2 linked regions of the Candidatus Finniella inopinata genome follow. The protein of the gene in region 2 interacts with the protein of the main gene of each other region in a pairwise test. Links are inferred from orthologs where the notes say so. Each region holds a gene or a part of one and is shown on either strand. Other genes may lie near its edges.

The links.
Region 1: the proteins of recA (region 2) and dprA interact in binary tests that used the Bacillus subtilis proteins (3 or more experiments, as listed by UniProt). The link is inferred for Candidatus Finniella inopinata from one-to-one orthologs.

The regions. Positions count from the first base shown.
Region 1 is NZ_SCFB01000004.1:195,679-199,680, reverse strand. Bases 1,239-4,002 are described here. They hold dprA (DNA-processing protein DprA), read right to left. Parts: upstream 3,277-4,002; coding sequence 2,200-3,276; downstream 1,239-2,199. Other genes in these bases: ctrA (response regulator transcription factor CtrA), read left to right, coding at 3,433-4,002; EQU50_RS02760 (heme biosynthesis HemY N-terminal domain-containing protein), read left to right, coding at 1,239-2,186. In the rest of the region: EQU50_RS02765 (hypothetical protein), read left to right, coding at 1-859; more of EQU50_RS02760, read left to right, coding at 867-1,238. UniProt on the Bacillus subtilis protein: Protein that helps load RecA onto ssDNA during transformation. Binds cooperatively to circular ssDNA, is able to bridge different segments of DNA. Favors the loading of RecA onto SsbA- or SsbB-coated ssDNA and formation of RecA-DNA filaments.
Region 2 is NZ_SCFB01000002.1:96,794-102,237, reverse strand. The notes cover bases 1,445-4,412. They hold recA (recombinase RecA), read right to left. Parts: upstream 3,474-4,412; coding sequence 2,415-3,473; downstream 1,445-2,414. Other genes in these bases: trpS (tryptophan--tRNA ligase), read right to left, coding at 3,526-4,412; EQU50_RS01300 (HU family DNA-binding protein), read right to left, coding at 2,108-2,428; EQU50_RS01305 (HIT domain-containing protein), read right to left, coding at 1,765-2,118; EQU50_RS01310 (glutathione S-transferase family protein), read right to left, coding at 1,445-1,755. In the rest of the region: EQU50_RS01325 (hypothetical protein), read left to right, coding at 1-12; EQU50_RS08320 (hypothetical protein), read right to left, coding at 24-182; EQU50_RS01315 (hypothetical protein), read right to left, coding at 416-991; more of EQU50_RS01310, read right to left, coding at 1,075-1,444; more of trpS, read right to left, coding at 4,413-4,548; EQU50_RS01285 (EAL domain-containing protein), read left to right, coding at 4,770-5,444. UniProt on the Bacillus subtilis protein: Multifunctional protein involved in homologous recombination, DNA repair and competence.

The sequences.
Region 1 (4,002 bases), on a different replicon or contig from region 2:
CCAACTGCTGATGCAGGGTACCGTCAGCCTTTTCCTGATTTTTTGTACAGTTGCGATCGTCTTCTGCACCAGCTTTTGGTGGGAGAATGCTTTGTTTCCAGGTCTTAGAAAAATTGATCCTTTGCAGCGCGATTTGACGATTGTTCAGGCCAAAGTTGATCAGGTGGATCAAACGATTCAGCGGATGAATGATCGCGGGGCGGAAATTGATATGCTGAAAAATCAGCTTATTACTTTGCAACAAGCTATTGCAGCCTTGGAGAAAGAGGGTGTCAAACCTTCAACGACCCAGGCCCAAGTGGCAGGCGAGAGGAGTCTTCCTGAGGTTTCTTATGAACTAAAAGGTATGTGGGATCAGTTTAAAAATCGATTGCAACAGGGTGAAGTTTGCATAGAGCTTTTTACAGAATTTAAAACGAAATTGCCCTCTAACGTTAGCATGCCAGAGCATATCCAAAAATTAGAAGGTTTTGCCCAAACGCCCGCAAAATCTATGGTTTTTTTGCGTGATCAACTTGAAAAAATTTACCAGACAATTAAGGCGTCTCCGCTTGCCAGTGAAAAGGTTACGATTCCTGAACACCATGGATGGCTAGCTGCTGTATGGAAATACTTGTCTAAATGGATTAAGGTTCAACCTTTGGATAATAAGGGCGAGCAGGTTTCAGTCACAGCCGCCTTAGAAAAGGCAGTGAAGGCCATGGAAAATAACCAATTGGCACGGACTATTGAATTTTTGAAAAGCTTGCCATCTGAGGAAAGTGTTGGTGAATGGTTAAATCAAGCCGAGCAGCGCCAACGTTGTGAGATTGTTATAAACGAGGTGGGTAAATTGGTCGGTCAAACCGTGAAGGGATAGGCTTTAGATGCTTTGGTTTCGGGGGGCACGTTTATTTTTAAAGCTTACGCTTGCAGCTGTTTTTGCTGTTTTCCTAGGCTTGAATCCAGGTTCCGTTTCTTTGAAATGGTTTGGTTATCAGTTGGAAATGCCTGTCGCCATTCTTTTAGTGTGTCTTTTTGCCTTTATAAGTATTTGCCTTGTGATTCACAGCATGTGGCGAAAGATTTGGCAAATACCTGAACAATATCTAAAATTCATGCAAAAACGCAAGACTGCTAGGGGTGAAAAATTATTAGTTGATGCTTTGACAGCGATTGCTGCACAACAACCAGATGAGGCTGTCCATTCTATTGAGTTAGCCAAGGTTTTGATTCCTAATCATCCCTTGATTTCAGTGGTAGCCGCCCAATCAGCACACATGGGCCATGATTCAGTGAAGGCGAAGTCATATTTTGAAACCATGTACAAAAGTCCCGCTTTACGTTTTCTGGGGTTACGGGGTCTTATCTTGCAAGCCAAAGAAGAAAAAGACTGGTTGCAAACCGAAACATTCTTAAAGGAAGCCTTGAAACTGAGGCCCGATTCACCGTGGGTACAAGAACAAATTCTGGAAAACCAAATTCAGTTGGTGGAAGTTGGTCAAGAACAATCGATTCAAACCCAAGGGATTCGACGGTTTTTAAAAAGTGACGTTTCGAACACGCATCAAGGAATAACATACTGGTTGAAAGCACAGCAGTCCCCTGATGATGTTGATGCTCAACTGACGTCGTTAAATAAAGCCCATGGTTTTATGCCCGACCACAGTTCCATTGCGTGCAGTTTAGCCCTGGTGTTGTATAATTCACAGAACCTGTCAAAAGCACAAAAAGTTTTAAGAAATACCTATAAGTTGAAACCTCATCGGGATTTGGCAACGTGTTGGTTGAAAATTCACCCGGATTTAAAGTCTTTGGATGCCTATCAAGATCTCGAAAAACTAACTCAACCCCACAGCAACCATCCTGAAACCCTATGGGTTATGGGGCAGGCGGCTTTTGAGGCCCAGCTTTGGGGGCAAGCCCATAAATATTTGCAAGATTTGCATGCACAATATGGAGACACTCAGGGTGTGTGCTATATGATGGGGCAGCTGGAGGAAGTTCAACATCCGCAAAATCAGGCTGTTGTCAGGTCATGGTGGAGGCGGGCGATGGCTGAGGCCTCTGAAGCGGTATGGATTTGCGAAAAATGCGACCACCATAGTTCCCAATGGCAACCGATTTGTGAAAACTGTGGAACGATTAATAAAAGCAATTGGCAGGGATTTCAAAAGGTTTTGGATAAGCCGTTATTGATTACTTAGCGACTCAACTTAGCTAAGACGCATTGGGCATACGGCTGAATTTATTCCCAGCATGGCGTTGAACAAAGCCCTCTAATTCCAATTCACACAAGGCGCCCAAAACAACAGAGGCTGTCTGAGGATAAAGCGGCAAAAGTAATTCAAAGTCGGTTGGCGTCAAACTGAGATCTGTCAAAAGGTGTTGCTTTAAATCGCCAGAGTTTTTCGTTATGTCGGGTGTATAAGTTTCTTTGGGTAAAGCAGATGGTTGTCCTTGGTTATCAAGGGAGGGAGGAGTCCCAATAACGGCCAGGACATCAGCTGCTGACTCCGTCACAATCGCCCCCTGTTTTAAAAGTTTGTTTGACCCGGCGCAACGGGGATCTAGGGGGGAACCTGGAACGGCAAAAATATCCGCCCCCTGTTCAAGGGCATAGTCGGCCGTAATAAGAGATCCTGATCGGTTCGCAGCTTCAATAACAATGACCCCCTCGCTTAAGCCAGCGATGAGGCGATTGCGTCTGGGGAATAGACCAGCCATCGGGGTCGTTCCCAAAGGCATTTCTGAAATGACAGCCCCTTTTTTAGCAATGTCATGATACAGATTCTGGTGCTCTGGGGGGTAAATGCAGTCAACGCCCCCTGCCAAAACGCCCAGTGTACCGGTTGCCAAAGCTCCATGATGGGCGCGTTCATCGATGCCGCGCGCTAGGCCTGATACGATTTGCCATCCGGCCTTTCCCAGTTCTTGTGCTATCGAAAAGCTTAGTTGGCGCCCGCCTAATGACGCATTGCGCGCCCCAACAATTGCTGCCATTGGTTGATTCAAACAATTGATGTTTCCATAAATGCTGATAAAGGGGGGGCAATCTGGTTGCCGTCTTAACGTTTGGGGAAATTCGGGTTCAAAAGCGGCAATCAAATGATACCCTTTTGTGTGATGCTGTTGTATTTCGGCCTCTGCCTTTTCAACGGGATACACTTTTGATAGGAATTTTAAGGCCTGTTCAGCCGAACCATATTGTTTTAGGAATTGCCAGAAACGAACGGGCCCGATTCCATTGGTTCGAATCAGTTGCAACCAATGAATTTTCTTAAAGTTAGTTTTCATAAACGTATTCAAAATGGGTATGATTTTCAGAGGATACTAAAAAATTGTAGGGTCAAAAAGTTAAATAAATACTAAAATTTTAAAAAATAAAATTGTAGGTAAGTTATTACTTTTTTGGTAACATTTGAATAGAGAAGACTGAACCGCAAGGGTGCCATGCGTATTTTGCTTATAGAAGATGATTCGGCGACAGCGAAAAATTTAGAATTGCTTTTAAAGTCAGAGGGATTCATATGCGATACCACTGATTTAGGCGAAGATGGCTTGGAAATTGGAAAACTTTATGAATATGACCTGATCATTCTGGATTTATTATTGCCTGATATGGATGGATTTGAGGTCGTTCGACGTTTAAGGGCGGCGCATATCAAAACGCCAATTTTGGTTTTGTCTGGTCTTAGCCAAACGGAAGATAAAGTTAAGGGTTTAGGGTCTGGGGCTGACGATTATCTTACGAAGCCTTTCAGTAAAAATGAATTGGTAGCCCGAGTTCATGCGATTATTCGTCGTTCCCATGGGCATTCTAATTCAATCATCAACACAGGGCGCCTGTCCATTAATTTGCAGAATAGAACGGCCACCGTTGATGGCATGACGTTAAACCTGACCGGAAAAGAATACGCAATTATAGAGTTGTTATCCCTTCGAAAGGGGACAACCCTTACAAAAGAAATGTTCTTAAATCATTTGTATGGGGGGATGGACGAGCCCGAGCTGAAGATTATT
Region 2 (5,444 bases):
GCTGTTAAATAAAAGTACGTAGCCTAGAAATCTAAATCAGCATAATGCGCCGACGGGGTTAACCCTGAGGCGCGGTCTTGCAAAAGATTGCGGAACATGGGGCGCGATTTAATGCGCGCATACCATTCTTTGGCTAAAAGATGGGATTCCCACGGTATGTCGCCCAAATAAGACGATGTCATGACTACCAGTGTCACCCTTCAGGAATGCCCCAAAACCCTTAAGCAGACGGGCTGCAAAAGGGTTTTTGTTTTGACAGTGGCGCGGGGCGGTTAAGGGCGATTAGCTGTGGGCTTCGACGATAAGTCCACTGAGCGAGGTTGTGGACCCACTAGAGGTCTGAGCAGAACCCTGGTACCACCTCCATGATCCGCCTTCTTGCTTCCACTGACCTGCCGTGGGGAAGGTTGCTGAGCTAGGGGGGGGCAATGTCGTTTGGGATGGTCAAAGTTACGCTTTGGGTAGCTGATTGGAACCAAACATAGTCGCTTTTTTCGGCATGTGTGCTAGCCGGTTTTTGCCAAACATTCTCAGGAATCCTCTTGAACCAATCTTGTGCGTCATCGGGTTTGGTATGGGGGATTGTGCCATCATCATTGAAGGATACTACGATGTCTGTTTTTGTCGAAGAGGAGCCTTCCGCCTGTAATGACCTAGCTTGCACCTGAGATCCCTGTGATCCTTGGTTCTGTAGGGTGGGGGCTATGACGCGTGTATAACTAGAAGATTCCAATCGTGGGAAGATGTAATTTCCGCCAGGCATTATATGCTGCCAGCCAGACTGTGTACCATCAGATTTCTCCAACGTCATCCATATTCCAGAACTGGATGAATCCTCAGGCAGGCTGACCATTACAGCACTATTCCTGGCACTTTCAGGGACCATGTCGATGATATCGTATTCTACTTGATCAATAGTCGTCTGGCTTGCCGCCTGAGCCACCGTTGTACAAAACAAAAGCATGGCTATGTGGTTAATATTTAATTTCATAACGAATTAAGTCCTTATAATAAGTGTAATATGTATAAAATTATAAAGGATAATTAATTAATATTTTCTAAATAATGTCTTATTTAAAAATCTAAATCAGCATAATGGGCCGATGGAGTCAATCCTGACGCACGGTCTTGCAAAAGGTTGCGGAACATAGGCCGCGATTTAATGCGCGCGTACCATTCTTTGGCCAACAGATGGGATTCCCAAGGGACGTCGCCCAAATAATCAATAACGGACAGATGCGCGGCAGCGGTTATATCCGCCAGCGAGAAATGATCACCGGCCAGCCAGTTGCGCCGATCAACAAGCCAGCTGATGTAATCTAAATGATGATGAATAGCATTTTTGGCCTGACGAATGACTGCAGAATCAGGGCCACTTGATCCTGTGGTTGGCAAATATCTTTTGATTATTTTTTCAAACACAAGACGCTCAGAGATGTCGCGCCCGAAACGTGTATCAAACCAAGCGATAAGGCGTCTGACTTCGGCGCGCTGCGGCAGCCCTTCTCCAATTAAGGAACCGTCTTTGGGATAGGTCTCCTCAAGATATTCACAAATAGCCACACTGTCGGCCAAAACGGATCCGTTCAAATCAATCAACACCGGAACCTGACCAGCGGCGTTCAGGCTTAAAAATTCGGGTCGTTTCTCCCAAAATTTTTCCAGCTCAAGCGTAAAGTCCAGCTTCTTTTCAGCCAATTGAAGGCGTATTTTCCGAGAATAGGGACACAATGGATAGTGGTAAAGAGTTCTCATAGCTTCTTATCAAACAATAGATTTTTCTAGTTTTCGCCCGGCCAACAGGTGGACGTGATAATGGGGAACCTCTTGCCCGCCATGGTGTCCGCTGTTGGCAATTAAGCGATACCCTTCAGAAATTTGAAGTTTTTCTATCACAGCGTTTAACCCCTTATAGAAGCCAACAATTTCGAGCGATGAGGCCCGATGATGAAAATCAAAGGCATCTAGATAGGGACCTTTAGGAATAATCAAAACATGGACGGGGGCCTTGGGATAACGGTCATGGAAAGCTAGGTAGTACTCATCTTCGCTGATTTTTTCACAGGCTATTTCACCCCTTAAAATACGCGCAAAAATATTATCGCTATCATACGTCATCGTTTAACCTTTTTTGCAATGTGGGCGAGGGGCGCATCCGAACCACCCGTCTAGAGGGAACAGTCACCTTTTCTTTTGTTTTTGGGTTTAAGCCCGGCCTTGATTTTTTCTCATGAACGGCAAAAGTCCCCAACCCTTGGATTTTCAAAGACTTCCCTTGTTTAAAACGATCCACCAAGCTATCAACCAAGGTTTCTAAGACGTTTGAAGCTGTTTTTTTATCAAGGCTCAGCTTTTCGCAGAACACTTGCGTTATTTCGGCACGTCCTAACGTGGATGTTATGCCGGTGGGTGGTTTATTCGCCGTCACTGCTTGAGCTGTTCCCTTCCATTCCCCCAATCATTGCATCAGCCACCAGACCAGCATTGTCCCGGACTGACCGTTCAATCTGAGCTGCCACTTCGGGGTTATCTTTTAAAAACTGTCGGGTGGCTTCACGGCCTTGTCCCATGCGTTGTGTGTTGTAAGAATACCAAGATCCTGCTTTATCAACGACACCTGCCTTAACGCCCAAATCGATCAGTTCGCCTGTTTTTGAAACCCCTTCACCATACATGATATCAAAGTCAACGACTTTAAAGGGCGGGGCCATTTTGTTTTTGACCACCTTCACGCGGGTTTGGTTCCCAATGACCTGGTCTTTATCTTTCAAGGCGCCGATACGACGGATGTCCAACCGAACAGAGGCGTAAAATTTCAATGCGTTGCCGCCGGTGGTGGTTTCTGGATTTCCAAACATTACCCCAATTTTTTGACGAATTTGGTTGATGAAAATGACCATGCAACCGCTTTTTGAAATAGAGCCCGTTAGTTTACGTAAAGCCTGGCTCATTAAACGCGCTTGCAACCCCATGTGTGAATCACCCATGTCGCCTTCTAGTTCAGCTTTTGGAACCAAGGCTGCCACACTGTCGACAACCAAGACATCAACGGCCCCACTTCGCACCAACGTATCAGCAATCTCCAAGGCCTGTTCGCCGGTGTCAGGTTGCGAGATTAACAGCTCATCCAAATTGATGCCCAATTTTCGGGCATAGCTTGGGTCAAGGGCATGTTCAGCATCGATGAAGGCGCAAGTTCCGCCCGCCTTTTGAGCCTCGGCCACAACGTGCAACGTCATGGTGGTTTTGCCCGATGATTCTGGTCCATAAATTTCAATGACACGGCCTTTTGGCAAGCCACCAATTCCCAAGGCAATATCCAACCCTAAAGATCCTGTTGAATAAACTTCTGCATCAACCGTTTCCCGCTGGCCAAGCCGCATCACCGACCCCTTGCCAAAGGCACGTTCAATTTGGGAAAGGGCTGAATCGAGGGCTTTGGTGCGGTCGCTGGATGGTGAAGAACTGTTCATAGGGATGGTATCTCAGTCAAAATGTATTTGATTCAATTTGGCATATCTTTGGTTAACATTCAACTAATCCCAATAAAGAACGTATCTCCCTTAAGTGTCTTTGAGACAAACGATTGGCCGTTTCAGAACCTTTGTGTAAAATTTGTTGAAGATAGGTTTTTTCATCTTTTAATTGAAAAATTTTCTCTCTGATAGGCTGCAAAGTAGCGATAACGGCATCCGTCAAAATCGGTTTAAACGCTGAAAAAAACTGACCCGCGAATTGTTGACACACGGCCTGTAAGCTTTGTTCTGTAAGGTTAGCGTAAATTCCTAACAAATTTAGGGCTTCCAAACGGTTTTCCAAATCCTTAACATTGTCGGGAATTGGATCACTGTCAGTTTTGGCCTTTCGGATTTTTAAAGCTAATAAATCATTGTCGTCGGTTAGGTGGAGGCGCGAATAATCTGACAAATCAGACTTGCTCATCTTTTTAGAACCATCCCTTAAGCTCATGATTCGGGCTGTTGCTTTATTAATAAAGGGTTCTGGCAGGGGGAAATAATCGGTTCCACAATGACGATTAAAAAGTCCAGCCAAATCACGTGCCAATTCAACATGCTGCTTTTGGTCTTCGCCAACAGGCACCTGCGTTGCTCTATATATCAAAATGTCGGCTGCCATTAAAACGGGATAAGCGTATAGACCCAGGTGTGCCTGACCTGTGTCTTTGCCAGCCTTATCCTTAAACTGGGTCATGCGGTTCAACCACCCAAGAGGAGCGATGCAACTTAGATACCAAGCCAGCTCGGTGTGGGCCGGTACGTGACTTTGAATGAAAATGGTATTCTCATCAGGGTTTATGCCGCAGGCAATATAGGCGGCTGCGATGGTGTGCGTATTTGAAGCTAAATCTTTGGTGTCTGTTGGGGTCGTTAGGGCGTGTTGATCAACAATGCAAAATAACTGTTCATTTGAGCTGTGTTGTGATAGACTGCTTGACAGGTGCACCCATTGGCGGATAGCACCTAAATAATTGCCTAGGTGGATATGACCTGTTGGTCTAACGCCTGATAAAATCCTTTGATCTTTCACCTTTTATCCTTTGAATTGACATGATGTATCATCACAATATGCCTCATCCTGTGATGGCATGGCAATCAAAGAAAATAATCAAGTGAATTTCTGTGTGGGCTAGTATTGCGTAAATAGAGGGTGTCTTTCTGTAATAATAGAGGTTTTTGAATTTACTTGTTGATTGTGGCTGTTAATCGTGATAAAAAAGTTAAAATTTATAAATAAATTCGAAACCTAGCATGGCTATACCTCTTAATCAGGACGCGCAACTTGCCGAGTTCTTGGCAAAGGCTATCGATCACGACCAATTAAGGCTTTTTATCCAACCGCAGACCAGCATGACAACCGGTCAGGTGGTAGGAGGAGAAGTTTTGTTGAGAATGCCCACGTCCATCAATGATTTGCCGTTTGCCTCTTTGATGGAAGGTGTAAATTTTTCATCCATCCCTATCTACCAGTGGATTCAAACAGCGTTGAATCAAGGGTTGATTCATTCCCTTAGCGAGTGGATCGTCAAGAATGTTATTAAACAGCTTGAACAAAAAAGCCACATGGTTCGGTGTTCGGTTCCTCTGTCCGTCAATATGCCTCCTGAAATGATTGACAAAAACTTTGTCGTATTTTTGGAGAAATGTTTTACCAAACACACGTCTGTTGACCCTAGTCAATTGTCAATTGAAATCACGGAATTTCCAAAAGCAGACAATTTAGAGGTTTTGAATCGCAACATACAACAGCTTAGAGCCATGGGTATGCGCGTAATTTTAGACGATTTCGGTAGTGGTTATGCAACCATGAATTACCTTGTGGAATTGGCGGTTGATGCTGTCAAGATCGACCAAAGCTTTATTCAAAAAGCCCCCCATTCGCCCAGTGCCCGGGCTGTTTTAAAATGTCTGATTGATTTGGCTAAA